Regions from separate parts of the Rothia sp. SD9660Na genome, predicted to be linked through region 3. Evidence: riboswitches for the same ligand, from Rfam matches in the RefSeq annotation. Region 3 holds a riboswitch; each other region holds the start of a gene.

Region 1 (9,621 bases), 170 kb from region 3:
CGGCTCGTATGGCCTCTAACCTGGCGGTACAGGGGCTGGAACTGACACCGGATGAGGTCGTCGCTATCGAAGCCCTTGACCGTGGCCACCGACTTGGCGGCGACCCCGCCGAAGGGGACCTGGGCGCACCCGAATATAGTGACCGGCCTACGTTCACCCCTACCGAACAGGCTAGGGGCTAAGGGCAAGGAGGACTAGAGTGGGGTGTGACCGTGCATACGCGAAAGGACAAGATATGACTGAGTCACCCCGCCTTACCTTCAACGACGGCAATAGCATTCCCCAGCTGGGCTACGGGGTCTGGCAGGTGGAAAACGATACCGCCGAAAAGGTCGTGGGCCTGGCTCTGGAGGCTGGCTACCGCCACATCGATACCGCCAAGATCTACGGCAATGAAGAGGGCACCGGTAAGGCCATTGCTGCCTCCGGTGTAGCCCGCGAGGACGTATTCCTCACCACTAAGGTCTGGAACGATGACCAGGGCTATGAGCAGGCTCTGGCTGCTACCGAAGCCTCCCTGGAACGCCTGGGCACCGACTACGTTGACCTGCTGCTGATTCACTGGGCTAAGCCCGCCCAGGGCCTCTACGTCGATACTTGGAAGGCTCTCATCGAGCTACAGAAACAGGGTAAGGCCAAGTCCATTGGCGTCTCTAACTTCCCCGAAGAGCAGCTGCGCGAAATCGTCGCAGAAACTGGCGTTGTGCCCGCTATCCACCAGATTGAGCTACACCCCTACTTCGCCCAGGAGAACCTGCGCGAGGTCCACGCAGAACTGGGTATCGTCACCGAAGCGTGGAGTCCCCTGGGCAACCGCTCCGACCTTCTGGATAACCCCGTGATTGGCGAGATCGCCAAGGCTCATGACGCTACCCCCGCCCAGGTTGTGCTGGCCTGGCACCGGGCCCACGGCGTCGTTGCCATCCCCAAGTCGGTAACCCCCGAGCGTATCGTCTCTAACTTCGAGTCCCTCAAGGTGGCCCTGACCGGCGATGAGGTTTCAAAGATTGACGCGCTCTCATCAGCCGAAGGCCGTATCGGCCCCGACCCGGCAGATATCGACTTCTAGTAAGGGCTACCCAAGGGGCAGAGCAGGGTCTGCAGCGAGCGTGACCCTGCGGAGCCCCTGACTGGTGTGACTTCTAGGAGTCAACGATAGGCTGCTGCCGCGTCTCTGGAATGGGCTCGGGCACATAGCGCCAGAGGGCAGGTGCCGCCAGCGTCACTAGGGCGATGGTGACCATGACCAGGGTTCCGCCGATAACCGCAGCTAAGGGGGAGCCAACCAGCTCGGCGGCACCGCCCACGAAGGCCATGCCCAGGTTGGGGCCGCCCGCAACCGTGATGATGAAGAGCCCCTGTAGGCGTCCGCGCAGGGCGTCGGGAGTGGCTACCTGAATAATGGTGGAGCGGTAGACCGACCCCAGGGCGTCTGCCCAGCCCATGAAACCCAGGGCAACAAAAGCCAGACTGAGCGGCAGCAGGTTTTCGGTGATAGAAGCACTGGGAACCCGTCCTTCATAAGCCCAGGCAATGAGCCCGAAGGCGATAAAGCCTAGCCCCCACCCGGTATAGCTGAGGGTGAGGAAGCGCCCCTGGCGGCGGACGTCCTTGAGGAAGCCAGAGAAAGAGACTCCCAGGAGCGCACCCACCGGTCCAGCGGCTAGTAGCAGCCCAGCACCGGCCTCACCGCCGCCGAAGGTCAGGGCGGCAAGGGCTGGAATGAGGGGGCGGGCCTGGGCGAAGAACATGCCGAGAAGATCCACCACGAAGGTCATACCCACTACCGTATTGCGGCGCACAAAGCCTAGCCCCTCACGAATCGAGGTGAGAATGGACGGACGCGCCGCCCCGCTCTGCTCCGGGAGCATGGCTGGGAGCCGGTAGAGGGCCCAGATGCCAACGGTCATGGCAAAGACGTTGATGGAGTAGGTGAGCTGGTAGCCCACTGAGGCCACCAAAAGTCCACCCAAGAGCGGGCCTGCGCTCATGCCCAGGGTCCCGACCGACATCATGAGAGTGTTGGCTGCCGGGAGCAGGCGCGGCTTGATGAGGCGGGGGATAATGGCCCCGCGGGCGGACTGGTTGATGGGCTGGAGCAGGGATTCTGCGGCAATGAGGGCGTAGAGTACCGCTACACTGTGGATGTTGAGCCAGGCATGTAGGGCGATGAGTACGGTGACACCCCACATGCTGAGAGTGGCAGCTAAGGCGACCTTGCGCCGGTCGTAGCGGTCGGCGATCACGCCACCATAGAGCCCGCCAATGACCAGGGGAACTACCGATACTAGACCCACCAGGCCCACGGCCCCGGCAGAGCCTGTGAGCGCGTAAATTTCGAGGGCGATTGCCACGCTGGTGATGGCAAAGCCGATGGTTGAGAAGAGCCCGCCGAGCCAGATGCGTCTGAAATCGGGGGAGTAGGTGAGTGGGGTGAAGTCCATGAGAATCTTGCCCACGGTTACTCTCCTGTCTTCTCTGGGGCGGCGCCCTGCCCGGCGTCCGCTTCTGGGGCAGCCAGCAGGTCACGGATCTGGGCAGCGGTGAGCTGGGAGGCAAAGAAGGCCCCCTCGTCGACCACCGCGTCGAAGAGGGCTGCCTTGGATTCTTTGAGTTCCATGACTTTCTCTTCGATGGTGCCCGCTGAGACCAGGCGGTAGACCATCACGTTCTTGGTTTGCCCGATGCGGTGCACACGGTCAACAGCCTGCTGTTCGGCAGCCGGGTTCCACCAAGGGTCCATGATGAAGCAGTAGTCGGCGCTAGTCAGGTTCAGACCGAAGCCGCCTGCCTTAAGGGAGATCAGGAAGACGGGAGCGGTACCTGACTCGAACTCTTCGAGCAGCTCCCCGCGGTTGCGGGTGGAGCCGTCCAGGTAGAGATAGGGAATGCTCATCTCAGAGAGCCTGCCCGCGACCTTCTTGAGGTAGCCGGTGAACTGGCTGAAAATCAGGGCCCGGTGGCCGTCGTGGATAATTTCGGGCAGGTTCTGCTCCAGGTAGTCCAGCTTTGACGACTCCACCCCGGCGTAGCGCTCGGCATCAATCAGGGTAGCATCGAGCGCCAGACGACGCAGGGTGGTGAGGGACTGGAAGATGGTGAAACGGTTCTTGTCGATATCCTCCAACAGACCCAGGATCTTTTGGCGCTCGCGCTGCAGGTGGGTGTCGTAGGCCTTGCGATGAGCTGGGGCCAGGGGTACGTCGATGCGCATATCGGTCTTCTCGGGCAGATCAGCGGCCACCAGTTCTTTGGTGCGGCGCTTCATGAGCGGACGGATGCGGCGGCGCAGCCTGCCCAGGGCCTTGGTCTCTTCCCCTGATTCGATGGGGGTGGCGTAGACGTCCTTAAAGGCGCGGGCCGAGGGGAAGAGCCCCGGGGCAGCGATTGAGAACATGGACCATAATTCCATGAGGTTGTTTTCCATGGGGGTGCCGGTGACCGCAATCTTGACGCGGGCTGGCAGGTCGCGGGCGGCCTGGTGGGCCTTGGTTTTGGCGTTTTTAACGAACTGGGCCTCATCGAGCACCAGCCCCTCAAAGGGCTGCTGGGTGCCCAGCTCAAAGTAGTGTTCTTCATCGAGCCGGAAGAGGGCGTAGCTGGTCACCATAACATCGGCTCCGGCGACGGTGTCGGCCAGTCGCCGTTTCGACTTTCGCACCGATTCTTCTACCCCCACCACCGTGAGGGAGGGGGCAAAACGCTTGATTTCCCGCACCCAGTTGGGCACTACCGAGGTGGGGGCGACCACCAGGAAGGGGGCGGACGCGTCCGCCCCGCCTTCTGGTGTGCCAGGCTGGTGGGCGGTGTCCTGCTTTTTTTGCTGGGCGTGCAGGAAGAGGGCGATGGTTTGTAGGGTTTTGCCCAGGCCCATGTCATCAGCCAGCACCCCGCCCAGACCGTGTTCCCAGAGGAAGGCCAGCCACTGGTAGCCCTCTACCTGGTAGGGGCGCAGGGTTGCCTGCAGGGTAGTGGGTACATCGGCGGGGGAGTGGTCATCGAGGTTGAGCAGGGCTGAAACCTGCTCATCCCAGGCGGCCACGGTCTGGGTTTCGGCGGCTAACTCTTCGAGTTCTTCCCAGAGGCCTACCTGATGGCGGTTGATTTTGAGCGGGCCGGTCTTGTCGGTGAGCTGAGCAGCTTCGCGCAGCAGCTCTTGTAATTTCATAAACTCGGGCCGGTCGAGCGCAAAGTACTGGCCATTACCGAGCAGCAGGTGGGTTTGGCCCTTAGCCAGGGCGGCAACAACATCGGAGAAGGCCACATGCCAGTCCCCGGCCTTGATAGCAACGCCCAAACCGAACCAGTCGCGGTGGCGGGTGTCATCCACCGTCACGATGATTTCGGGGGCTTCATCGAGCTCGCGGAATTCGGGGCGGGGCCCGGTCACATCAACGCGTACACCCTCAATTTGCTCGTAGTCGGGCAGGTAGGTTTCCAACAGGGTGCGGGTGCCCCAGTTCTCGGTGTAGTGGCGGGTGAAGGGAATGCCCGGGCGGATTCTCTTGACCTCTTTGAGCACCCGGTACTCGTGGGCAGTATCGCGCACATCGGCCCGGTCTTCGCCGGGGTAGCCCAGAGCATCGAGCCTGAGAAAATCGCTGTCATCGCCGGTGGGGTTGACGGGGTACTCCCAGTGCCAGGCGGTGTGGGCGGTGAAGGGCGGGCCCGGCTCGTCAAAGGCAATGCTCAGCACCAGGGTGGGCATACGGACGGCCGGTAGCTCCAGCTCTTCGCTGCTCGTTGAGATGGGCAGCGCCCGGGTGAGGGCGGGGTAGTAGTCGGCAAAAAAGGCGGGGACGTCGGCGGCCGGCACGGTCACCTGTTCCCCGGATATCAGGGATTCGGCAACTGCATCCAGCGGCTTAGCTAGAGGAATGAGCACCAGCTCGGAGTCGGCGGTGAGCCAGGAGGGGCGGTCCGCGGGCGCTACGTCCTCAGCCTGGGCAAGAGCCGAAGGCAGGGTGGAGTCCCAGCGGGCTGCCGCTGCCGCTTTCACGTAGGTCTCCTGGGCCGCCCCACCCAGGGCGATAAAGCCCTGCCGGTTATTGCCCAGCTTATGGGTAAAACTAGCAGGCAGGGTGTACGCTCCCCAGCGGAGCAGGGGAGTCAGGCGCAGGGCATCGGCGGACGCCCCCCGCTCAGGGACCGGTTCAAGGGCCAGCTCAACCTGGGGTGCGCTTGCGATAGTCAGACCGGTTTCTTTGCCGTCCAAGAGGATGGTCAAGCCCACCTCATCGGCAGATTCCAGCAACTGCCAGAGCAGTGAGGAATCCACATTTGAGACAGAAGCCCAATCGCGGTGTGAGGAGTAGATGGACTGGGACCCGCGAATAACCGCATAAAACTCATTGAACCAGGCGGCGTGCTCGGGGAGCAGGCCGGTGCCAGCAGACCCGGCGGCAGAGCCCGAAAACTTCTCCCAGCTCAAACCGCCCTTGATCCACTTGCCGCGGGCCCCCATCATGAGGGGCCGGGCCTCCAACGAGATACGAGGAGCCCCACTATTCTTGGTCCAGCCGTACTTACCGGGAACTACCAGGCGCACATCAAGAGCGCCGGTTACCCGGTGGTTGCGGCTATCGTAGCTGGGGCGGGCAGCAAGAGAATGAGCCAGGGAGCGCTGCCAAGCCGGCAGGGACTGCCCGACCCGGGCACCTGCGTCTGGCTGGCCGTCCTCACCGGTTTGCCCGTTCTTGTACTCCTTCAGCAAATCTGCTGCCCGCTGCAGACCCATGGTGTCGGCCAGCTGCAAGATTTCCTGCACCTTCTCATTAGCGCCACCGGGCTGGTCTGCGCCGGGTGCCGGGCGGTTCTCCCTGGTCTTCCAGGTGCTTGAGGATGCCGTCATGGCCCGCTTGGCCTTGGCCGTGCGGTCGATGGCGGTCAGCATCAGTGCCACCGCGTGCTTACAGTTGTGGGCCACCGGGCAGGAGCAGGTCGAGGAAAAAGCGTAGGAGCCAGCGGCAACCTCGGAGGGGAAAGCCACCCGCGCGGTGTAGGGGGCAGAACCAGAGCCAGCCACCTGCCCTTCCAGCACCCGGGCCTGCTCATCATAGGTGTATCGGATGACGTTGCCTTCCCGCATGTACCTCTGCCCCCGCGTGTAGGCACGAGAGCCCACCTGCCGAATAATGGCGGGGGCTGTCACCGGGATTTCAGGGAAAGAAGTAGACACAGGCGCACCTTCACAACAGAGCAAATACCTAGTCTTCTAGCGTATCGCACCGCCTTACCCACAGCGCCCACGGGCTGGTTCATCACAGTAAGAAAAATTTCTGAGAACGGTGTTTACAGAAGCGCTGAGAGCGGGTTATGCTTTTACCAGCTTCAAGAGATTCAACTGTCAAGCTCCGACTTTGGTTGAACGCCAACCCCATGTTCACGGGTGGCTCGGATGACGAAGCGGTCTGCATCGCGCATTTCGGCGCTGTTTGGTGCAGGCAAGAGCAAGTTTCGAAAGGAATGCGCACTTTACGCGCAACGACGGCATGTCAAACGCTCGACCTCACGCCCACCGTCCTCACATCACCGTTCAGAAGAACATCTCTGCTGCCTCTGTACCCGCCCGCGGCGGCTACACCGCAATGAGCATCCAGGACTACACCCGCATCTCCAACGAGCGCAGCGAATTCCTCAACTTCCTGCTGGCCCCCAACCCCAGCGGTATCCCTGCAACTGAGTACGGTGTTCTGAAAGCTGCATGAGCCAGGTAGGTCTGCTTCTCGATTCCGATGTCCTTGCCGAGATTCGCAAGGCCACCCCGCACCCGCAGGTAGTGAACTGCCTACGCCGCCGCTCCTACCGCACCATGTACATCTCGGTACTCAGCCTTGGTGAACTCAAGGGGCTTTACCCCTACCCAGAAACCGAACGCTGGCTCGCTGAGCTCATGGACCGCTTCGACTCTCACGTGCTAGAAGTCGATGCGAAGGTATCACTGGAGTGGGCCGGACGCCACGCCGAGAAGCATCTTCACCTGGTGGGTGGGCAGCGCCCCGCCCCCCTCGCCACAGCGGCCCTTGAGGGCCTGATGGCTGCCACCGCCACCGTCCATCAGCTTGAGATTATTTCGAGCAAGGCCGAGATTTATAAGTCCTGGGGCGTCCCGGCGGTGGATCCCTGGGAAGACTAGAGCCTGCAATATAGGTTCCACAGGCTCACGCTGGATGGAGCCCAGCAGCTTCGCTGTGAGCCTGCAAAACCTTTAGTAATCTCGCGTTCTCGCTATTGCGGCTGCCACCAGCCGGCGGGGTAGCACCCGTGCGGCTGCGACCGTTAGTTTGTAGGGTAAGGACGGCACACAGATCGGCTTACCTGCCGTGACCGCAGCGATACCTTCGGCAACGACCCGCTGGGGGCTCAGCCATAAAAAGTCCGGTAGGCGGGGCTCGCCCTGGCCCATGGCGTCGTGGAATTCCGACCGGGTTAGGCCCGGGCATAGGGCCGTCACGTGGATACCCCGGCCCGAATACTGCAGGTGGGCCGATTCTGAGGCCACCACCAGGAAACGTTTAACTGCCGAGTAGGTGCCGCCGGGGGTAAAGGCTGCCACCGAGGCAACGTTAATAATGCGGCCCCGCCCGCGCGGCAGCATGGTAAGAATCGCCGTGTGCATGAGCTGGAGCGGGACCCTAGCCAACACGTCGACCTGGTCTAAGTGGCGCTCTACGGGCGCGGCATCAAAGCTCTTGCCAAGCCCGAAACCCGCGTTATTGACCAGTATCTCCACGGGGCGCTCAACCTGCTGTAGGCGCTCAACCAGGCGGGCGACATCCTGCTCCACCAGCAAATCGGCAGGGATTACCTCAACATCTACCGCGAACCTGCTGCGCAGCTGGGCTGCTAGTTCTTCTAGAGCCTCGGCCCGCCGGGCAGTGAGTACCAGGTTGTACCCGGCTGCTGCATACTGGCGGGCAAACTCGGCCCCGATACCTGCTGAAGCGCCGGTAACCATCACATACGAAGTTTCACTGCTCATAGCTCCCATTCTACCGCCGGGGCGAGATGGGCCGGTTATCTTCACCGCACTCTTACCTCGCACGCCAGCGTCATCAGGCACACAACAGAGAAACATGACATGATGAAAGACGATGAATACCACCGCTCACCCCAAACGTTCCCTCCCTATGCCCCTGTGGCTGCAGGGCTCAGTTGAACTTGCCCTCGTGGCGCTGGCCTCTTACCTCACCGTCGTCCTGCTCCTGGTGGCGGTCTGGTACACCAACGGCTTCAGCAGCAGCGGTACCCTAGCCGGTGCTGTCTCTGCGGCCGGGCACCTGTGGTTGCTGGTTCACGGAGTGCCCCTGAACATGAACATTCCCGAGCAGGGGGTCTTCTCAGCGGTGACCGGAACTATGAGCCTGGTGCCTCTGGGTCTCACCCTGATTCCCCTGGCCCTCTGCTATCGCTCCGGCCGCCGCCTGGCCCGCGCTAGCTACGAGGGTCAGTTCTGGCAGCCCCTGGTCGGCGGTCTTCTCGCCTACGCCCTGGTGGGTGCCGGGGTGAGCCTGCTATCCACCAACGACTTCTTCTCCACCTCACCTGTCTTCACGGCTCTGGTACCCCTCTGGGTAGCTGCCCTGGGCATCATCTTGGGCGGGTATGCTGAATCGCGCTCACTGGCAGCCATGATTGGTGTGAATGCGGCCGACTGGGTCAAGAAATTCAGCCAGTATTCCCGCTGGGCAGGCTCCTACGTCTGGGCTCTGCTGCGGGCAGCCCTGGTGGGCGTGCTGGCCTTTGTGGCCGGTGGCGCCCTGTTACTGGTCGTCACCCTCTTCTGGCACTGGGACGACGTCGTCTCTCTTTATCAGACCCTGCACGCTGGTGCCGTCGGCGGCCTAGCCCTGACCCTGCTGCAGCTGGGTTTGCTCGTGAACCTGGTGGTCTACTCCATGGCGTGGAGCTCCGGTGCGGGCTTTGCCCTGGGCGCCGGCACCTCCGTTGACCTGACCGGCACCAACGTTGGGGTCATGCCCTCCCTGCCGGTGCTGGGGGCGCTGCCGCACGCGTCCGAGCCCTGGGGCTACCTGGCCCTTACCGTGCCCCTAGCCGCCGGTGCCCTGGGCGGCTGGTGGTTCTTCCGCGAAGGTGAAAACCACTTTGACGAGTGGCTTTCCCTCAAGATTCGCTTCCGCTGGCTGTCCTGGCCCCTCTCGACCCTGGGGCTTGCCGTCCTGACCCTGCTGCCGACCTTCCTGCTGACCACCCTGCTGGGCTGGGCTGCCAATGGGTCGCTGGGGCTGGGCCGCTTCACGGCTATCGGCCCGCACCCCCTTATCTTTGGGGCCTTCTCTGCCGTGTTGCTGGCGGGCGGCACCATGCTGGGGCTGGGCCTTGCCCACCTGCTGGCGCGCGATACCTCCGGTGAACTGGAGCGATTTGCCCAGGCCAAGCCCACCCGCGAGCAGAAGCGTGCCGCCCGCGCCGAGGCCAAGGCCCAGAAGGCAGCGGCCCGTGCCGAGCGTAAGGCAGAAAAGGCTGGGTCTGATCGGTCGGATGCCGCCCAGCCGGACGCCGCCGAGCAGGTAGACGCAGAACCGGGTGAGCTAGAGAGTCAGGACGCCGCTGGCAAGACTCCCGCTGAGGGCGGGTCGGTTGCGGCCTCGAACGAGAAGG
Region 2 (9,621 bases), 330 kb from region 3:
GGCGGACGTCCTCGCGGTGGGGCACCAGGGGAATCCAGCTGGCCTTGAAATCGGCAAAGGGCACGTACTCTTCCCGCAGGGGAGCCAGTACGATTTCACCGTTGGGGGCCTCGTGGTTATGGCCGATGACCAGATAGCCGGTGCCCTCCACGTCGATGATATCGGTGGAGTACTCGATACCGGCGTTCCGCTTCATAATGAGGGTGGGCTCTAGCTGGCCCAGCTCGTGGATATTGATAATGCGGGTCTCTGAGTACTCAGAGTTGGATGAGGTAATGACTACGTGGGTACGGGAGGACGACATGCCAGCACCCAACCAGAGGCCGTTATCGTCCTCGCGGTAGAGGGCAAAATCTTCAGAGGCGCTGGTGCCAATGGCGTGGGCACGCACTTCGTAGGGGCGCCAGGACTCATCGGCCACCGAATAAATCAGGTGCTTGGCTCCAGAGGCAAAGAAGGCCCCTGCAAAGACGTCCTCAATTTTCTCTTCCAGAATCTCTCCGGTATCGAGGTTCTTGAAGTACTGGGTGTAGCGCTCATCGCCTGAATCGTCCACACCGAAGGTCAGCAAGGAACCGTCGCGGGTGACCTGGAAGGATCCCAGGGAGAAAAAGGCCATATCGCGGGCAAATTCGTTGCAGTCCAGCACCACCTGCTCACCGTCGAGCGGTTCACCGGGACGGACGACCGGCGGCTGGTAGCGCTCTTCAACGCTACCCTCGGTCAGGGCAGGGACGCGGCACATGACCGGGTACTGCTCACCGGCAACCGTGCGATTAAAGTACCACCAGGCCCCGCGGCGCGAGGGCACAGACATATCGGTGAGCTGGGTACGGCCCTTAATCTCTTCAAAAATAGCGTCCCGAAGGGGCTGTTGATCTTCTGTGACCGCCTCGGTAAAGGCGTTCTCAGCGCGTAGATGCTCTAGAACCTCGGCGCTTTCCTTATCGCGCAACCACTCGTAGTGATCAACAAAAGTATCACCGTGATGGGTGCGCGCAAGGGGCACGCGCTTGGCAAGAGGAGGAGTCAGAGACATCATCAGCCCTTTCGTAAAAACTCGCTTCCCACCATTCTAAATGACGCTCACAGAACGTAACGTACGCAATACAAGGACACATGCTGAAACTTTAGAGCCCTTTCTTGACGCTCCCCGGGTGAGCCAGCCAGACTAGAAACAGGTCAAGAGAACCAGCGCTAAGCCCCAGCTCGCTGGTCGGCAACCCTCCACTCGCGGTGGGGTGCCCTGGGTGAAGACCGGGCGTACCCACCGAGAACCAGGTACGCAAGCGCGGGACCGATGTGCCTCTATCTTCTGCGAGGGCATCAGATTCTTTTCCTCCTGACCCGGGCGGAAGATACGGCATGCGGCCCGTTTCAACTGAACACTGAAACAACGATCTCCCTAGGAGTAACCGCATGACCACCGAGAACACCGTTCCCACCCCCTCCAACCCCACCGGCTGGAAGTTCGAAACCCAGCAGATTCACGCTGGCCAGGAACCTGACCCGGCAACCGGCGCTCGCGCCCTGCCCATCTACCAGACCACGTCCTTTGTCTTCAAGGACTCCGCCCAGGCAGCAGGCCGCTTCGCCCTCTCAGAGCTGGGCCCCATCTACTCCCGTATCAACAACCCCACCCAGGAAGCCGTTGAAAACCGTATCGCTGCCCTCGAAGGTGGCGTCGGGGCCCTGTTGCTCGCCAGCGGCCAGGCAGCCTCAACCTTCGCAATCCTGAACATCGCCGGGGCCGGGGACCACATCGTTGCCTCCCCTTCCCTCTACGGCGGCAGCTTCAACCTGCTCAAGTACACCCTCAAGAACCTCGGCATCGAAACCACCTTCGTTGACGACCCTGCCGACCCCGAGTCCTGGCGAGCAGCAGCCCGCGAGAACACCAAGGCCTTCTACGCAGAAACCCTGCCCAACCCTCGCGGCGATGTGCTTGATATTGAGGCTGTTTCGACCGTGGCCCACGAGGTTGGGGTGCCGCTCATCGTCGATAACACCATTGCCACCCCCTACCTGCTCAACCCCATCAAGTATGGCGCTGACGTGGTCATCCACTCAGCCACCAAGTACCTGGGCGGCCACGGCACCTCGGTCGGCGGCGTTATCGTCGACTCCGGTAACTTCGACTATGGCGCCTACCCCGAGAAGTACCCCCTCTTCAACCAGCCCGACGAAAGCTACCACGGCCTGGTCTATGCCCGCGATCTCGGTGCAGATGGGGCTTTTGGGGTCAACCTCTCCTACATCCTTAAAGCCCGGGTCTCTCTGCTGCGCGACCTCGGCTCATCCATCTCACCGACCAACGCCTTCAATATTGCCATCGGTCTTGAGACCCTCTCCCTGCGCGTCGAGCGCCACGTAGAGAATGCCCTCAAGGTTGCCCAGTTCCTCAAGGACCATCCCCAGGTCGAATCTGTCACCTACTCCGGCCTGCCTGATTCCCCCTACTACGACCTGGCCCAAAAGTACCTGCCCAAGGGGGCTGGCGCCGTCCTCGGCTTCACCCTCAAGGACGCCGACGCCGCAACCGCCCAGAAGTTCGTGGACTCCCTCTCCTTGCACTCCCTGCTGGTCAATATTGGCGATGTGCGTTCACTTGCTGTCCACCCGGCCTCCACCACCCACAGCCAGTCCACCACCGAAGAGCTTGAAGCCATCGGTATCAGCCCAGCCTTCATCCGCCTCTCGGTAGGGATCGAGCACATCGATGACATTCTCGCCGACCTCGACCTCGGCTTTGCCGCTATCCGCTAAGGAAAGGTAGCTCAATGACGACAGCACGTCCCGCTGACAGTGCCCCCCATCGCACCGACGGCGTCCTCACCCACGCCTCTATCGGTGACCTGACCCTCGAATCAGGGGTAGTACTACCCGACATCACCATCGGGTACGAAACCTGGGGCACCCTCAACGAGGCGGGCGACAACGCCATCCTGATCCTGCACGCCCTGACCGGCGACACCCACGTCTCGGCAGGGCGAGTAGGGGCGGACGCCAGTGAGCAGGACCGCGAAGCCGCTGAAGCCGCCGGCTGGTGGCCCACCGCAGTTGGCCCCGGCCGCGTCATCGACACCGACAAATACTTCGTCATCTCACCCAATATACTCGGTGGCTGCTACGGCTCCACCGGCCCCGCCTCACCAGCCCCCGCCAGCATCGACCCCGACCGTAGGCCCTGGGGATCCTGCTTCCCCCTGGTTACCATCCGCGACGGCGTCCACGCCGAAAAGCGCCTACTCGACCAGCTGGGCGTCACCTCCCTCCACCACGTTATCGGTGGCTCCCTGGGAGGCGCCCGCGCCGCAGAATGGGCCGTCACCTACCCCGACCTCGTCCGCTCCTGCGCCGTCATCGCCTCCGGCCCCGCAGCTACCGCCGAACAGATCGCCTGGGGCCACATGCAAAACCTGGCCATCCGGCAGGATCCAGCCTTCGCAGGCGGCGACTACTACCCCGGCCGCGGCCCCGTCACCGGCCTGGCTCTGGCCCGCCGCATCGCCCACACCACCTACCGCTCAGCTGCCGAACTTCACTTCCGCTTCGGCCGTGACGCCCAGGACGGCCACAAGGTCCTGCACCCTATCAGCGCTGAACGCGGCCGCTACCAGGTTGAAAACTACCTGGACCACCACGGCACCAAACTTACCAACCGCTTCGACGCTAACTCCTACCTGGCTATCAACGAAGCCCTGCTCTCCCACGACCTCGGGCGGGGCCGCGGCGGTCTTGAAAAGGCACTGGCCCGCACCGTCTGCAATTGGACCATCGCCTACGTGGACTCCGACCGACTCTTCTTCCCCTCCGACTCCCAGATCCTCGCAGCAGCCCTACCCAACCCCGTAGAACCTGCCGTGATTCATTCACCTTGCGGCCACGACGGCTTCCTCATCGAACACCACCAGCTCGAACGCATACTTGCCACCAGCATCGAAACCCGGGACGCCGCCGACGAAGCACAACCGCGGGGGCGCAAACACCTATGGTCAGTGGTCTAAAGTCGGCTCAGCCGGTGGTAAGTTGGGGGTTATGAACCAGTACCTTGTTGAATATTCCAAGGCAGAACCTTTTCGCCGGGGCACCCACCTGGTCGTCCTCCTACACGGCTATGGCTCCCACGAGCGTGACCTGCTGGGGCTCACTCCCTACCTGCCCAGCGAGAAGGTGACCTACGCGTCCGTCCGCGCGCCCCAGCCCGTTGGCTACCAGCTACCGGCCGATGCCGACTCCGCCTACGTTGAAGGCCCCGCCATGGGTTACCAGTGGTGGCCCCTCAACCAGCAGCTTGAAACCGTAGGCTTCACCGCAATCGAACTAGCCGTGGACTACCTGCTGGGCTGGCTCGAACCCATCGCCGCCGACTACAACAGCGTGACCCTGCTGGGCTTCTCCCAGGGCATGGCCCTTGCCACCTCGGTAGCCCGTACCCGCCCCGATCTCATCAAGGCTGTGGTAGGGCTCTCCGGCTACGCCGTGGCCGGTGGGGAACACTACTTCAAGGACGCCCAGCTAGCTGACGAGCCCCTGCCCCTCTTCTGGGGGAGCGACGAAGCTGACCCCGTCATCACCGCCGACAAAATCTCTTTTACCCGCGAATGGGTAGCCGGGCACACCGCTCTCACCGCCCAGACCTACCCCAACATCGGGCACGGAGTCGCCGCCGCAGAACTCACCCACGTCACGGACTTTCTCAAAGAGAAGGTACTGTCTGCTTAACCCAGGCAGTAAGAGCAGTTAGCTTACTCGGTCTCCACCTGCACCGTCAGACCGTTCAGCTCCACAGTGTCGCCAGCGTGTAGCTGACGCCCGCGCTGCTCACAAATATCACCGTTCACCTTCACCAGGCCGTCCTGAATCACCTCACGGGCATGCACCCCGTTCTCCACTAGATTAGCCAGCTTCAAAAACTGGCCCAGGCGAATCATCTCATCACGAATAAAAACAGACTCAATACTCATACCCACCACTCTACCCGCGCCCGCACCCAGGCACCCAGGTGCGGTAGGCTTAAAGACGTGTGCGCCACCCGGCCCACTTTCTTTTTTACATCCAAGCACGCCGCAACCGGTGGCGCAGGCTCATAGGAGAAACCAAAAACTATGGCACCGAAGTCCAAACTCGACAACGTTATTTCACTGGCCAAGCGCCGCGGATTCGTCTTCCAGGCAGGTGAAATCTACGGAGGATCCCGCTCAGCATGGGACTACGGCCCGCTCGGTGCCGAACTCAAAGAAAACATCCGCCAGCAGTGGTGGCAAACCTTCGTACGCGGCCGCGAAGACATGGTCGGCCTCGACTCCTCCATCATCCTGCCCAAGGCAGTCTGGGAAGCCTCAGGCCACGTCGCAACCTTCACCGACCCCCTCGTTGAATGCCTCTCCTGCCACTCCCGCCACCGCCAGGACCACCTGATTGAAGCCTTCGAAGCCAAGAAGGGCCGTGCCCCCGAAAACGGCATGGGCGACATCGTCTGCCCCAAGTGCGGCACCAAGGGCCAGTGGACCGAACCCCAAAACTTCTCCGGCCTCATGAAGACCTACCTGGGCCCCGTTGACAACGAAGAGGGCCTGCACTACATGCGCCCCGAAACTGCCCAGGGCATCTTCGTCAACTTCAACAACGTCGTCACCGCCGCCCGCAAGCGTCCGCCCTTCGGCATCGGCCAAATCGGCAAGGCCTTCCGCAACGAAATCACCCCCGGCAACTTCATCTTCCGAACCCGCGAGTTCGAACAGATGGAAATCGAATACTTCGTGCACCCCGACGACGCCCCCAAGTACTACGACCAGTGGATCGAAGACTGCTGGAACTGGTTCGTAGACCTCGGCATCAACCCCGACAACATGCGCAAATTCGACGTACCCGAAGACGACCGCGCCCACTACTCCGCAGGCACCATGGACCTCGAATACCGCTTCGGCTTTACCGGCTCAGAGTGGGGCGAACTCATGGGCGTCGCCAACCGCACCAACTACGACCTCGGCGTGCACAACGAACACTCCAACGCCAAGCTCGAATACTTCGACCAGGGCACCGGCGAACGCTACGTGCCCTACGTCATCGAGCCCTCTTTCGGCCTGACCCGTTCCATGATGGCCTTCCTCGTCGACTCCTACGTCGAAGATGAAGCCCCCAACACCAAGGGCGGCGTTGACAAGCGCACCGTGCTCAAGCTCGACCCGCGCCTGGCCCCCGTCAAGGCAGCCGTTCTGCCCCTCTCTAAGAAGGAAGACCTCGTCCCCACCGCCAAGAACCTGGCCGACGAGCTCCGCCGCAACTGGAACATTGACTACGACGATGCCGGCGCCATCGGCCGCCGCTACCGCCGCCAGGACGAAATCGGCACCCCCTTCTGCATCACCGTCGACTTCGACACCCTCGAAGACCAGGCCGTTACCATCCGCGAACGCGACACCATGACTCAGGAACGCGTCTCACTCGACCAGGTCACCGCCTACCTGGCAGCTAAGCTGACTAAGTAGGTATCTATAGGTACATAAAAGGACGGACGCGCGTTCGCCTGCTGACCCTCTTGGGGCTCGCGCTGGGGCGCTCACCCCAATTCACGCCAGCCCCGAGCCAGCAGGCTCTCCGCACGTCCGTCCTTTTCTTATACCTCCAGCACCTTCGGCGCTAGATTTCTACCCGCTTCAAGTCCAGCGTCAGGTGGCCCGATACCGAGCGGGCGGCCTCCCAGTCACTGCGCAGGACCGACTTAATCACTGCATCGTGGTACTCGCCGTCAATTAGGAAAGCCTCGCGGCGGCGTCCTTCGGGCACAAAACCGCAGGAGGTATAGACGTGCTTGGCTCGCTCGTTGAAGTCCAGCACCTCTAGCTCAATGCGGTGCAGATCTAGCTTCTCAAAGGCGTAATCGACCATGAGCTTGGTGGCCTCTGTACCATAGCCCTTGTTCTGGCCTGCCTGACCAATGGCGATACGGTAGTTGACTGACCCGTTGTCGGGGTCGTACTCGTTGAAGGCTACCTCGCCCACATACTTCTGCTGGTCGAGCGCAAAAATAGCCAGGTCAAGGCGGTTCTTCTTCTCGTTACGGCGGGAGTACCACTCGCGGGTCTTAGCCTCATTGAAGGGGTGGGTTTCCGTTGAGCGGGAGTGCACGGTGCCGGTCTTAACCAGTACCTCCGGCTCCTGCAAAATCTCAATCATGGCGTCGATGGCTTCAGCATCAAAGGGGCGTAGCTCAATGCGGGAACCGGTCAGAGTGGGCTTGTGGGCAAGGCGAGAAGTCATAACACCACGCTAAATAATCGAGTCAAACAAACTTTAAGCCCTTAAAGTCTAGCCGGTAACGGGCCGGTGAAATCAAGATGCTACTTGCCCGGTTCACGCTCAGCATGCAGGCTTTCTGCCGCACGGACGCCCGCAGGTAGGGTAGGGGCGCTAAAGTAGATGGGTACACCCCGGACGGCTACCCGAAAGGCACCACCATGAGCACCGCCAAGAATACCTATACCCTGCGCCCCTGGCGCGAGGGCGACACCCTAGCCCTGCTCGAATACTGGCACGATGCCGAAAACCGGCAGGTAGCCGCCTTCCGCTCGTCCTTCGGGCCCGATTCCACCACCCGCTTCTCCCGCACCCTCATCGCCGAGCACCAGGGCGTTCCTGTAGCCGCAGGTATCGTTTACGAGACCGACCTGCACCCTAATCGCCTGTGGGCCTACATCGAAGTAGCCCCCGAGCACCGCCGCGCAGGCCTGGGCAGCCTGCTCCTAGAGGCTCTGAAGGACGCCGCTGCCTCATCTTCTCGCGGCGTTTCGGCTTTCCGCGCCACCGTGGAGCCAGAATCTACCGGCCTAAACTTCGCCTTAGCCCGTGGTTTCACGGCGGCCCAGCGCTCGCGTATGGTGCGCATTGAAGCTGGGGCGGTGCCGTCTGTGCCCCTGCGCCAGGACGAATCTGAACGTATCACCCAGGCCATCGAAGATCTAGCCACTGGGTCTGTCGAACTTACCCAGCGCTTCTGGGAGTTCTACCGGGCCGTGCACACCTGGGATGAACCTGCCAATCTCCCTATAGGCCGCATTAACCGTCTCTTCCTCTCCGACGAAGCCGAGGCTCTGGGCGCTGTGGTGCTGCGCGATGACGTACTTCGTGCCCAAGCGAACGGGAAGAAGGGCGACATCATCGCCTTTGCCGTGAGCTACCGCCCTATCGAGGTAGACGCCGGCCAGATGCCCGTCTCTGAAGATGACGCCACCGAAATCACCATCGGCTACCGGGTGGGTCACCCTGGCGCCCGCGAAGCTATTATGCAGCTGCTTTCGGTGCTGACCGGCTCCTACGCTGTGCAGATTGAGGTCGATGACTCCATGGAAGATTTGGCTGTGCTGATTGACCAGCTGGTGAAGATGGGGGCTGCTACCGTGACCAGCGAGTCCCTGGTACTGGTTGACGGTTAAAGGCCCGTGGACGATACACGGGTAGAGAGAATCTTACGGGTGGCCGAGTGCGTGCCTGCCGGGCGGGTCGCTACCTACGGTGATGTCGGTGCGGTCGCCGGTGAATCGCCCCGGCTGGTCGGGCGCACCCTCGCACTTTGGGGGTCGAGCGTGCCCTGGTGGCGTGTCTGCAACGCCCGCGGTGAGATACCGGGGCACCTAGAGCAGGCCTACGCTCATTGGCAGGACGAGGGCACCCCGCTGCGGGCGGACGGGCGAGTCGCTCTGAAAGCTGCCCGTATAGGCGCGGACGCCCTCGCCCGCCTCTCTGCCCCGCGCCTGGCTGAGCTAGGGGAGGGGCAGGCTTAGAGGGGCTAGACGCCGATGTCGCGGGCTCTACGCCTCCGAGCCGAAGCCTCTCGTGTACTACTGTTTGAACCGATGTACCCGATCAGCGGCCAGATTGCAGCGTTCTGAGCTTGCATATCCCAAAAGATATTGAGAATCGCCCAGAGAATCCAGGTAATAGTAAGCGCCCAGGCAAAGAGTCCCGGTCGCCATACCATAGTGCGGCTGCCCTTAGGGCGCAGGAACCACTGAGTGAGCACCGTACCAACCCCCACTAGGCCAATCGCCCACAAGGTTATAGCTAGTTCTCGGCTGAGGTACCAGGTGATAAAACCGTGTAGGCCCCATAGTCCCACCATAATGAGGGGCGCATAGATGCTGTTACCAGGGGAGGGGTGTCGAATCGTCATTGAAGATTACCAATCCTGTTACTTTGCGAGCTGAGTTGAAAGAGAGTTGGCCGACCGGCTCACCAGCCTCGTGGCGCAGCCGGTAGGTGAGGGTAAAACCGGAGCCTGCCTGTTCAACCACCGTTTTCTTGACCTCGATAAAGGGGCCGCTTGCCTCAAGCACCTGCTGCCAGGTTTTCAGAATCTTGCGTTTAGACAGTAACCGGGCGGTCGTGTAGGTCATGTGGCTGTGTACATGCTCGATGTCACTGTGAGCTAGGGCGGCAAAGAGAGCTTCGGTAATCTGCTCCAGTTCCACCTGAATCTGCGAGAGCGAGCGAGCGTTATAGACGGTCTCGGAAAAGCGCTGGGCGGCAGCCTGCTTGGTCACGCCAATCGCCGAGCCGATAAGCTGCCAGGTCGCACCGCCTGCGCGGGCTGCCTGCACGGCGTCCTCAAGTGCGCGGGTG
Region 3 (9,621 bases):
GCACTAAAGACCCCGGCGGTGCTCAGGTACTGCCAGAGCGCCAGAAGAACCAAGGGAAGCAGGGCACCGAGCCAGGGTACCCAGCGGCGGGTGAGCAGGGGTCGGCGGGGTACCTTCGCGGACGCCGGTGTTTCGGTGCGCGCCAGGCGGCGGTGGGTTGCCGGTTGGGTGGTGAGAGCAGGGGTAACTGACATGATTACTCAGCCACCAGGGTTGAAACGCGGGCGGGGTCGGCCTTCTGGGCAAAGGTGTCGTTGACGATGCTGCCCAGGGCGGTGTCTACTTCGCCCTGTGAGGCAACATCGCCGGATTCAACCAGGTAGGGGCCGACCTTTTCAAGCACGGCGAGCTGCTTGTCGCCGGGTACGTTATCGATGTCAAGGTAGGTGCGGTCCCAGACAACCTGGGCGGTTTCAAGCTCAATTCCGGAGCCGTCCGCCAGGATCTGTACGGCCTCTTGCTCGTTGGCGAGTGCCCAGTCGCGGGCGTATTCGTAGATATCAACGATGGCCTGGGCGGCTTCGGGGTCGCTCTCGATGAACTCCTCGGTGGCGTTCAAGAAGCCGTAGGTGTTGAAGTCAACGTTGCGGTAGAAGAGGGTGTTGCCGTCCTCAATTTCGGCGCTGGCCATGATAGGGTCAAGGCCGCTCCAGGCGTCTACGGTGCCCTGGTTGAGGGCGGTGCGGCCGTCGGCGTGCTGGAGCTGCTCGATGGTGACCTCATCGGGCGATACACCTGCTTCTTCAAGAGCTTGGAGCAGGAAGAAGTAGGGGTCGGTGCCCTTGGTGACGGCTACCTTTTTACCGGCCAGGTCTTTCACCGATGAGATACCGGTGTCGGTGCGGGTCACCAGAGCGGACCACTCGGGCTGGGAGTAGAGATCAATCACCTGAATGGGGGAGCCGTTGGAACGAGCCAGCAGGGCAGCTGAGCCCGCGGTGGAACCCACATCAATGGCGCCAGAACGCAGAGCCTCATTCGCCTTATTTGATCCAGCGGACTGTACCCACTCGACGTCCTTACTCTGCTCTTCCAGGGCGGTCTCAAGCCACCCCTTTTCCTTGATAATCAGGGAGAGTGGGTTGTAGGTGGCGTAGTCGATGGTGACGGTGGTGTTGCCCGCTGCGGCAGAAGTGTCGGCGGTAGAAGCGTTTTCCCCTGCTAGGCACCCGGTCAGTAGTAGGGTGCCGGTTGCGAGCAGGGCAGAGGTAGTGGTGAGACGAGAAATGAGTGACATGTGTGTTCCTAGTGTTCTTCAACGCCGAGTTCGGCCAAAAGTTCTTTACGCAGGGTGGCAAGCGCCGGGTTGCCGCGGTCGCGCGGGCGGTGATCGGGCACCTCAACAATGCGGGCAATCGTCGCGGGCGCGGCGGGGTCCGGCTTACCCAGCACAATCACCCGGTCTGAGAGGTAGAGTGCTTCTTCCACGTCGTGGGTGACCAGCAGGACGGTGGCCGGGTCGTGGGCATGAATATCGAGCAGCAGGTCCTGCATGTTGATGCGAGTCAGGGCATCGAGAGCGCCGAAGGGCTCATCGAGCAGAAGGATGCCGGGGTTCCGTGCCAGTGCCCGGGCCAGGGATGCGCGCTGAGCCATGCCACCGGAAATCTCACGGGGGCGGTGCTGGGCGTAGTCTGCCAACCCCACAACGTCCAGAAGGCGGGCAACCTGCTCGCGGGCAACGTCCTTGGGGGTGCCCTTGGGCAGACCCAGCGCCACGTTCTTCTCAACGGTGCGCCAGGGCAGTAGGCGCGGTTCCTGGAAGCCGATAGCTACACGGGAATCGAGACCCCGTACCGGGCTACCGTCGATGGTAACGGTACCGGCGGTCGCAGCCCCCAGACCGGCAGCAGCCCGCAGCAGGGTTGATTTGCCGCAGCCCGAGGAACCAATAATCGAGATAATCTCACCCGGGTAGGCGGTAAAAGAAACGTTTTTAAGGACGGTGCGGGTCTCCCCGCGCTCGCCGATGAAGGTCTTGCCGACGGCATTGAAGTCGATTTCGCAGGCGGTGAGGGTGGTGGGGGTGCCTTCTAGCGTGGGTGCGCTCATGCTTTCTCCATCGTCTCTTGGCGTTAGCACCGACCCCTGGGGTAGGGAGGTTGCTGCGACGTCGTGGAGCCAAGTCTCTCGGTCGCTCTGGATGGTTAACGCTTTCAACGCTAGGGGCGTTTGGTGGAACTGGGCAAGAGTATGACGCGGTATTTCGGCCGGTTACGAGTGTGACGCTGTGGGTTGATCTGACCGGAACCCGCAGACGTCCGTAACAGAGCTCAACACGCGCCACAATGTGAAACGTAGCCCGAGATGCTTGCACCTGGGCGGGCTGGGCGGGCTACACTAAATCTCAAGATCAAGAGTCCCAACGTCAAGCTCTGGCTAGTTGGGCGGCAACCCTCTCCCGTAGCGGGGTGCCCCAGATGAGGATCAGGCAGTAATGCAAGTACGGCGCAACCAGGCGCCACCTCCGCGAAGGCTCGGCGCCTTTTACTTTGGGTAAGGACGCCAGTGGCAGCACGGGCGCGGAGGGCCAAGCACCACCTGTGAAAGGGCCCGGTTCATGACCGAGAAGAAGCGCATCGTCGTCAACGCCTTCGATATGACCACCACCAGCCACCAGAGCTTTGGCCTGTGGCGTCACCCCCGCAACCGCGCGGATGAGTACAACACCATCAAGTACTGGACCGACCTGGCTAAGGTCTGCGAGAAGGGCCTCTTTGATGCGGTCTTCATTGCGGATGTGGTCGGTGTTTACGATGTCTACAAGGATTCAGTAGCTCCCGTGCTGAAGGACGGCGCCCAGGTTCCTGTGGGTGACCCCTTCCTGCAGATTTCTGCTATGGCTGCTGTCACCGAGCACCTGGGCTTTGGCGTTACCGCTGCCGTGACCTACAACCAGCCCTACACCCTGGCCCGCTCCTACTCCACCCTGGATCATCTGACCGGTGGCCGCGTGGGCTTCAACGTGGTGACCTCCTACCTGCAGTCTGCTGCTGAGAACCAGGGTCTGCCCGGTCAGATTGAGCACGATGAGCGGTACGAGATTGCCGAAGAGTTCCTCGACGTCTGCTACAAGCTGTGGGAAGGCTCCTGGGAGGACGGCTCTGTGCCCCGCGACCGTGAAAACGGTATCTTCGCTGACCCCTCTAAGGTTCACCCTATCCTGCACAAGGGCAAGTACTTCCAGGTACCCGGCATCGCCCTGACCGAGCCTTCACCCCAGCGCACCCCGGTGATTTTCCAGGCCGGTGCGTCCTCCCGCGGCCAGGCTTTCTCAGGCCAGCACGCCGAGGCTATCTTCATCACCGCCCTGCGCCCCCACCTGACTAAGGTGCTGACCGAGCGCATCCGCAACGAGGCTGAAAAGGCCGGCCGCAAGCGTGATGACGTGAAGATTCTGGCTATGCTCTCCGTTGTTGTGGACGAGACCGACGAGAAGGCTCAGGCCAAGTACGCCGAGTACCTCAAGTACCAGAACGTTGAGGCATCCCAGGGCATCATCGGCGGCTGGAGCGGTCTTGACCTGGATCAGTTCGATGAGGACGAGGCCCTTAAGTACGTTGAGACCGAGTCGATCCAGTCCTTCCTGACCCCCTTCACCCTGCAGGATAAGGAGAAGGAGTGGACCCGCAAGGACATCGCCGAGCACTGCGCCACCGGTGGCATGGGTGCGGTTCTGGTGGGTTCACCCCAGACCGTTGCCGATGAGCTGGAGAAGTGGATTGATGAGGGCGGCCTGGACGGCATTAACCTTGCCTACCATGTGTCCCCCGGCTCCTTCGAGGACTTCGTCGAGTTCGTTGTTCCCGAGCTGCAGAAGCGCGGCCGCTACCGCACCGCCTATGAGGGCTCCACCCTGCGCGAGAGCCTCTTCGGTGAGGGCAACAAGTACGTGGACGAGCGCCACCCGGCTGCCAAGTACCGCGGCGCCTACGCGGGCAAGCCCTCCGTTGCCGACACCCCGGCCCGTGACTTCCTCAAGCTAGCGATTGAGAACGCCGAGAAGGCTGAGGCCGCAGGCCACTAGTTCTTCTGAGATAAGGACGCCGCCCCGCGCCTTCCTGCCATCGGGCAGGGGAGTGCGGGGCGGCGTCCTTATCTTCTTTATGCTGTGCCGACGGTTAGAGCAGGGCGCTCCACAGGCGGCAGAGGTTCTCGGCAATCTTCTGGTGGGCAGGGCGGTTGACCCACTCGTCGTAGCGCAGACGCTTACAGCGGGAGATGTAATCCCGGGCAACCTCTTCGAGCTCCTGCACCATGGGCTTACCCACGATAAAGGTGGAAACCTCAAAGTTGAGGGCGAATGAGCGGGGGTCCATGTTGGAGGAACCGATGAAGGTGATTTCGTCGTCCACAATCATGAACTTGGAGTGCAGTACGGTGGGGCCGGGGTACTGCTGAATCTTCACACCCGAACGAAGCAGCTGCTCGTAGTAGGAGCGCTGGCCCATAATTGGCAGGAACTGGTCACCCTTTTCGCAGACAATCAGGGTCACGTTGATACCTGAGAGGGACATATTGGTGAGCGCCTGCAGCAGGGTTTCTTCGGGTACGAAGTAGGGGGAGCAGATGATGATACGTTCTTCTGCGTTGTAAATCAGGTGGTTGATCAGGCGCAGGTTGTTTTCGGTTTCGAAACCGGGGCCAGAAGGCACGATTTGGGCGAGCGGACGCTGGCCCTCCTGCCCTGCCTCGTCGTGGGCTTCGATGTCGGCGTCAATTTCGTCGAGTAGGAGTTCCTTGGTCTCGGCATACCAGTCAGAGACGAACACCGCGTTGAGCTCGTGCACCACGGGGCCGGTGCAGAAGAAGGAGAGGTCCTTCCATTCCAGACCCTTTTTGATGTTGCCCTTGAGGTTATAGGTGCGGTCGATGGCGTTCTGGGAGCCGGAGAAGGCAATCTCGCCGTCAATGACCACAATCTTGCGGTGGTTGCGCAGGTCGGGGCGCTGCCACTGGCCCTTCCAGGGCTTGAGGGGGAGCATGAGCCGCCAGGGCACCCCGGCTTCGTTGAGCTTGCGCTGAAGTTCCCGCCAGCGGGGGTACTTGCGGGAGCCGATATGGTCGATGAGCACATGCACCGCAACCCCGCGCTGGTGGGCCCGCACCAGGGCATCCCAGAGGGGCTCGGTGGTTGAATCGAGGGCGGTGATGTAGAACTCGAAGTGAACGTACTTCTTAGCCTGGTCGATTCTCTCGGCAATTTCCTGTAGGGCCACATTGTTATCGTGCCGCAGTTCAAAGTCGTTACCGCCAATTAGCGGTAGGGCACCGAGCTTGTAGTTGAGGTTAGCTGCCACCCGCGCAGGCTCAGAGAGCACCGGGTCGCCCAGCACCGCGTCGTCCCCCTGAATCGCTTCTTTAATGATCTGATTCATGCTGCGCTGGCGACTGCGGCGGTGCCTGGGCACCAGGTTGGAGCCAAACACCAAGAAGGCGAAGAGACCCACAAAGGGGATAAAGAAAATCGCCATTAGCCAGCCGAGCGCCACCACCGGTTTGCGGTTATAGGGCAGCCAGAAAATCACGGTCAGACGAATCAGCAAGTCAATCACCAGCAGGGTAATTGAAGCCCACTGCGGGAGGCTCAGCAAGTCAATTAGGGGAGGAAGGCCTAGGTTCACCTTTCCCATTTTACCGGGGCAGCCAGCTTCGCGGGGCTACACGTCCAAATCTGTACCAGCCCCTGCAATAGACTGGTGGTGTGAAAAACCCGAGAAGTCTGCGCGCCAGCAGCGCCGCGAGCGAACCCACACCGCGATTCACGAGGCCGCGCTCAAACTTGTGCTTGAGAAGGGCCTCAAAGCCACCACTACCGACGAAATCGCTGAAGCCGCCGGGGTCAGCCCCCGCACCCTCTTCAACTACTTCGCGGGCAAAGAGGACGCTGTGCTGGGCCTGCGCGCCCCCGTCATCACCGATGACATCCTGCAGCGCGATGATGCCCGCCAGGATCTCTACATCTTTGAGCGCGTCGCCCACCTGATGCTCGACATTATGGTCGCGTCGGTTGACAGCCCCACCTACCCGCAGGTGCGTCCCCTAGTGCAGGAATACCCGGAGCTGCGCTACCGCCTGAAAACCCACCATATCGAGTGTGAAAAGACCCTGGCTGACCTGCTGCGCACCGTCAACTGGGTGGAGTTCAGTGCGAGCGGCCGCCGCGGCCCCTGGCCCTACCTGCCCGAGAACGAGGCGGACGCGGGCACCTCAGAACCCCGCCTGCGTGCAGCCCTCTGTATCACCTCGGCCCTGCTCCGCTACCTGGACTACACCCGCGGCGTCCCCGAGGGTGAAGAACGCGATGAGGTAATCCGCGAGGCCGTACAGACCTTCCGCCACCTGCTGCGCGAAGACTAGTTGCGGCACGCCCGTCATGCGGCGTCACGGGTAGACTCAGCAGGGCTCCACAGGGGTAAAGTGGCTAATGGGCGCCCCGCGCCTAAAATTTGGAACAAAGGAGTAGACCATGAAGATTCTTCTGCCAACATCCATCACCCTCGACCAGAGTGCCCTCGGCACAGAACCCGGCGACGAGCTAGTCAGCTACGACCCGGCCGTCAACATCGCCCCCGAACACCACGACGCCGATGTGCTCGTAGCCTGGGGCAACACCAACGACCAGCTCAAGGACGCCGCAGCCCACCTCCAGCAGGTAGAGCTAGTTCAGGCCCTGCTGGCTGGGCCCGATCAGGCACGGGCCGCGGGCTTCCGCCCCGAGGCCGTCATCGCCTCCGGTAGCGGCCTGCACTCAAAGACCGTTGCCGAACACACCCTGGCCTTGGCCCTGAACTTTGTACGCTTCCTACCCACCCTGGCAGAGCACCAGGCACAGAAGAACTGGGCGACCGAACTAGGCGGCCCCCAGGAACTGCACCCGGCCAATCAGGTCACCACCCTGCTCGGCGCCAAGGTCACCATCTGGGGCTTTGGCTCTATCGGCCAGGCCACCGCCCGCCTCTTCGATGCCTTCGGGGCCGATGTCACCGGCATTGCCCGCTCAGCAGGTGAACGTGCGGGCTTCCCCGTGGTCGCCACCGATGACATCGACTCGGTCCTAGAAACCACCGACATTCTGGTCATGATCCTGCCCAACTCCGAGGAAACCAAGAACTCCCTCGACACCGCCCGCTTGGCCAAGCTACCCCAGCGCGCCTACGTCATCAACGTCGGCCGCGGCCCCACCGTCAACGAGGCAGACCTCATCGAAGCCCTCAACTCGGGCAGCATTGCTGGCGCCGCTGTCGACGTTGTAGTCGAAGAACCCCTGCCAGCCAGCGACCCCCTGTGGGACGCCAAGAACATCGTCATCACCCCCCACTCAGCGGGCGGCCGCCCGGTAGAGCCCGAAGCCCTCATCAAGCAGAACCTGCAGGCCCTGCGCGATGCCCGCGCGGGCAAGGACGCCGACTGGCGCAACAAGATGAACTAGGTGTATTAGGTACACAAAAGGAGCTCCACCATAATCTGGTGGAGCTCCTTTTAGTTGCCTTTAGCTGACGACGTGGCCGGTTTCGTCCAGCAGCTTGGCGCGCAGTTCGCGGCGCTCAGCCTGGGCGTCCGGGTCGGGCAGCGGAACAGCGGCCAGCAGGCGCTGGGTGTAGACCTCGCGGGGATGGCGCAGAATCTGCTCGCGCGGCCCCTGCTCTACGATCTCGCCACGGCGCATCACCGCGATACGGTCGGCCAGGGCGTCGATGACTGCCAGGTCGTGGGTAACGAAGAGGCAGGCGAAGCCCATTTCTTCCTGGAGTTCCTGGAAGAGCTCAAGCACGCGGGCCTGCACCGATACGTCCAGAGCCGAGGTGGGCTCGTCCGCGATGAGTAGCTTGGGCTTGAGGGAGAGGGCGCGGGCGATACCGACGCGCTGCTTCTGGCCGCCGGAGAGCTCATGCGGGTAGCGGTTGCGGTAGGAGCGGGGTAGCTCTACACGATCCAGGAGCTCCTCGATACGCTTCTGCAGCTCGGCTCCCTTGGCGACGCCGGCAAGCATCATGGGCTCACCGATGGATTCGCCGATGGGCAGGCGGGGGTTGAGAGAGGATGAGGGGTCCTGGAAGACCATGCCTACGTGCTTGCGTACTTCGGCCAGGTCCTTGCGGCTGGGCTTGCGCATATCAATGCCGCAGACGTTCAGTTCACCTTCGGCGACCTGTAGGAAGCCTACGGTGGCGCGGCCGATGGTGGACTTACCGGAGCCCGATTCACCCACAAGACCCAGTACCTCACCGGCACGGATTTCGAGGTTGGCGCCGGTGACAGCGCGGAAGGGGCCTACGCGACCTTGCTTGGGGTATTCGAGGGCCACGTCCTTGAGGGAGAGAATGACCTTGCCGGTGCGCTGGGGGGCAACCTGTTCCAGCAGGGCGGTGGCCGGACGCTGGTGCTCGGCTGCGTCGTCAATGGCGGCATTCACGTCGATTTCGTCGCCACCCAGGTGGAGTACGGCGCCGAGTAGGGCCTGGGTGTACTCGTGCTGGGGGTTGTTGAAGACCTCGTGGATTTCTCCGGTTTCAACGATCTGGCCGCGGCGCATCACAGCGACGCGGTCGGCCAGGTCGGCGACTACACCCATGTCGTGGGTAATGAGGATAATAGCTGAGTTGAGCTTCTTCTGCAGGTTGCGCATGAGCTCAAGAATTTCAGCCTGAACGGTCACATCGAGTGCTGTCGTGGGCTCATCGGCAATGAGCAGCTTGGGGTTGGTCGAAAGCGACTGGGCGATCATGGCGCGCTGGCGCTGACCACCCGACATCTGGTGGGGGTAGGAGTTGAAAGCCTTGATGGGGTCGGGCATTTCGACCATCTCAAGCATTTTGATGGCTTCTTCTTTGGCCTCCGCCGGTGAGATGTTCTTGTGCAGGCGCAGGGTCTCAACAATCTGGTCGCCTACGGTCATGACCGGGTTCATGGCGGTCATAGGTTCCTGGAAGATCACGGCGACTTCTTCACCGCGCACACCGAGCAGCTCGGTGTTGGACAGGCCAACGAGTTCGCGGCCGTTGAGCTTAACAGAGCCGGTTACGCGGGCGTTCTTGGGCAGCAGCCCAATCATACCCATGGACGAAACTGACTTACCTGAGCCGGATTCACCCACAATGGCGAGGACTTCACCGGCATGCACCTCGTAGTTGAGGTTCATGGCGGCGGGAACCCAGGTGCGTTCGACGCCGAAGTCAACGCTGAGGTCGCGGACCTCGAGGACCGGCTGGGCGCCGGTTGGCTGAGTGGTTGGTGTATTCACTGGTTTTCCCAACTCTTGGTTGTTTCTGTAGAGGTTAGTGGGGTAGAGCTGTCTCATCTGAGAGAATCAAGAGACTATGAAGTCTCAGTATTTGCAGAACCCTCCGGTGACCTTTCACGTGAAAACCGCCCCCTTCTATACCTGGTGCGCTGTGCTGGTTGCAGCGAGCGTGCTGGTGGCCTTGGCGGTCAGCGGTGGCTTATCAGACCTGCTGACCGGTGGCTGGGGCATTCTCTGGATGGCCTACACGGTGTGGTACGTGCTGGGCCGCTCTCGGCTGGTGGTGGGCGCTGATGAGCTCACCATCTATAACCCCTTTGTGACGCATACGGTCAATTATGCGGCCCTCATCGATGTTTCAACTAAGTACCATCTGA

Evidence for each region. Region 3 has a riboswitch for S-adenosylmethionine ahead of QM007_RS10050 (LLM class flavin-dependent oxidoreductase). Riboswitches for the same ligand answer to the same signal wherever they lie in the genome.
Region 1: linked by a shared signal. The riboswitch ahead of QM007_RS09305 (nuclease PIN) and the one ahead of QM007_RS10050 (LLM class flavin-dependent oxidoreductase) in region 3 are both predicted to bind S-adenosylmethionine.
Region 2: linked by a shared signal. The riboswitch ahead of QM007_RS08585 (O-acetylhomoserine aminocarboxypropyltransferase/cysteine synthase family protein) and the one ahead of QM007_RS10050 (LLM class flavin-dependent oxidoreductase) in region 3 are both predicted to bind S-adenosylmethionine.

What each region holds. Positions count from the first base shown of each region.
Region 1 covers NZ_CP125946.1:1,976,046-1,985,666, reverse strand. Annotated here, with positions in the region: gene QM007_RS09325 (aldo/keto reductase) at 1-182, shown strand, start outside; gene QM007_RS09320 (aldo/keto reductase) at 236-1,069, shown strand; gene QM007_RS09315 (MFS transporter) at 1,143-2,459, opposite strand; gene QM007_RS09310 (DEAD/DEAH box helicase) at 2,462-6,178, opposite strand; SAM riboswitch class IV at 6,329-6,456, shown strand; gene QM007_RS09305 (nuclease PIN) at 6,492-6,707, shown strand; gene QM007_RS09300 (PIN domain-containing protein) at 6,704-7,135, shown strand; gene QM007_RS09295 (SDR family NAD(P)-dependent oxidoreductase) at 7,208-7,981, opposite strand; gene QM007_RS09290 (cell division protein PerM) at 8,094-9,621, shown strand, end outside.
Region 2 covers NZ_CP125946.1:1,812,083-1,821,703, reverse strand. Annotated here, with positions in the region: gene QM007_RS08590 (S9 family peptidase) at 1-1,042, opposite strand, end outside; SAM riboswitch class IV at 1,181-1,298, shown strand; gene QM007_RS08585 (O-acetylhomoserine aminocarboxypropyltransferase/cysteine synthase family protein) at 1,420-2,766, shown strand; gene metX (homoserine O-acetyltransferase MetX) at 2,781-4,007, shown strand; gene QM007_RS08575 (alpha/beta hydrolase) at 4,039-4,725, shown strand; gene QM007_RS08570 (RNA-binding S4 domain-containing protein) at 4,749-4,967, opposite strand; gene QM007_RS08565 (glycine--tRNA ligase) at 5,109-6,491, shown strand; gene QM007_RS08560 (GNAT family N-acetyltransferase) at 6,643-7,263, opposite strand; gene QM007_RS08555 (GNAT family N-acetyltransferase) at 7,461-8,435, shown strand; gene QM007_RS08550 (MGMT family protein) at 8,442-8,783, shown strand; gene QM007_RS08545 (hypothetical protein) at 9,144-9,621, opposite strand, start outside.
Region 3 covers NZ_CP125946.1:2,144,329-2,153,949, reverse strand. Annotated here, with positions in the region: gene QM007_RS10065 (ABC transporter permease) at 1-194, opposite strand, end outside; gene QM007_RS10060 (aliphatic sulfonate ABC transporter substrate-binding protein) at 197-1,237, opposite strand; gene QM007_RS10055 (ABC transporter ATP-binding protein) at 1,246-2,052, opposite strand; SAM riboswitch class I at 2,057-2,150, opposite strand; SAM riboswitch class IV at 2,352-2,452, shown strand; gene QM007_RS10050 (LLM class flavin-dependent oxidoreductase) at 2,561-4,027, shown strand; gene cls (cardiolipin synthase) at 4,122-5,633, opposite strand; gene QM007_RS10040 (TetR/AcrR family transcriptional regulator) at 5,785-6,360, shown strand; gene QM007_RS10035 (NAD(P)-dependent oxidoreductase) at 6,470-7,432, shown strand; gene QM007_RS10030 (ABC transporter ATP-binding protein) at 7,493-9,244, opposite strand; gene QM007_RS10025 (hypothetical protein) at 9,351-9,621, shown strand, end outside.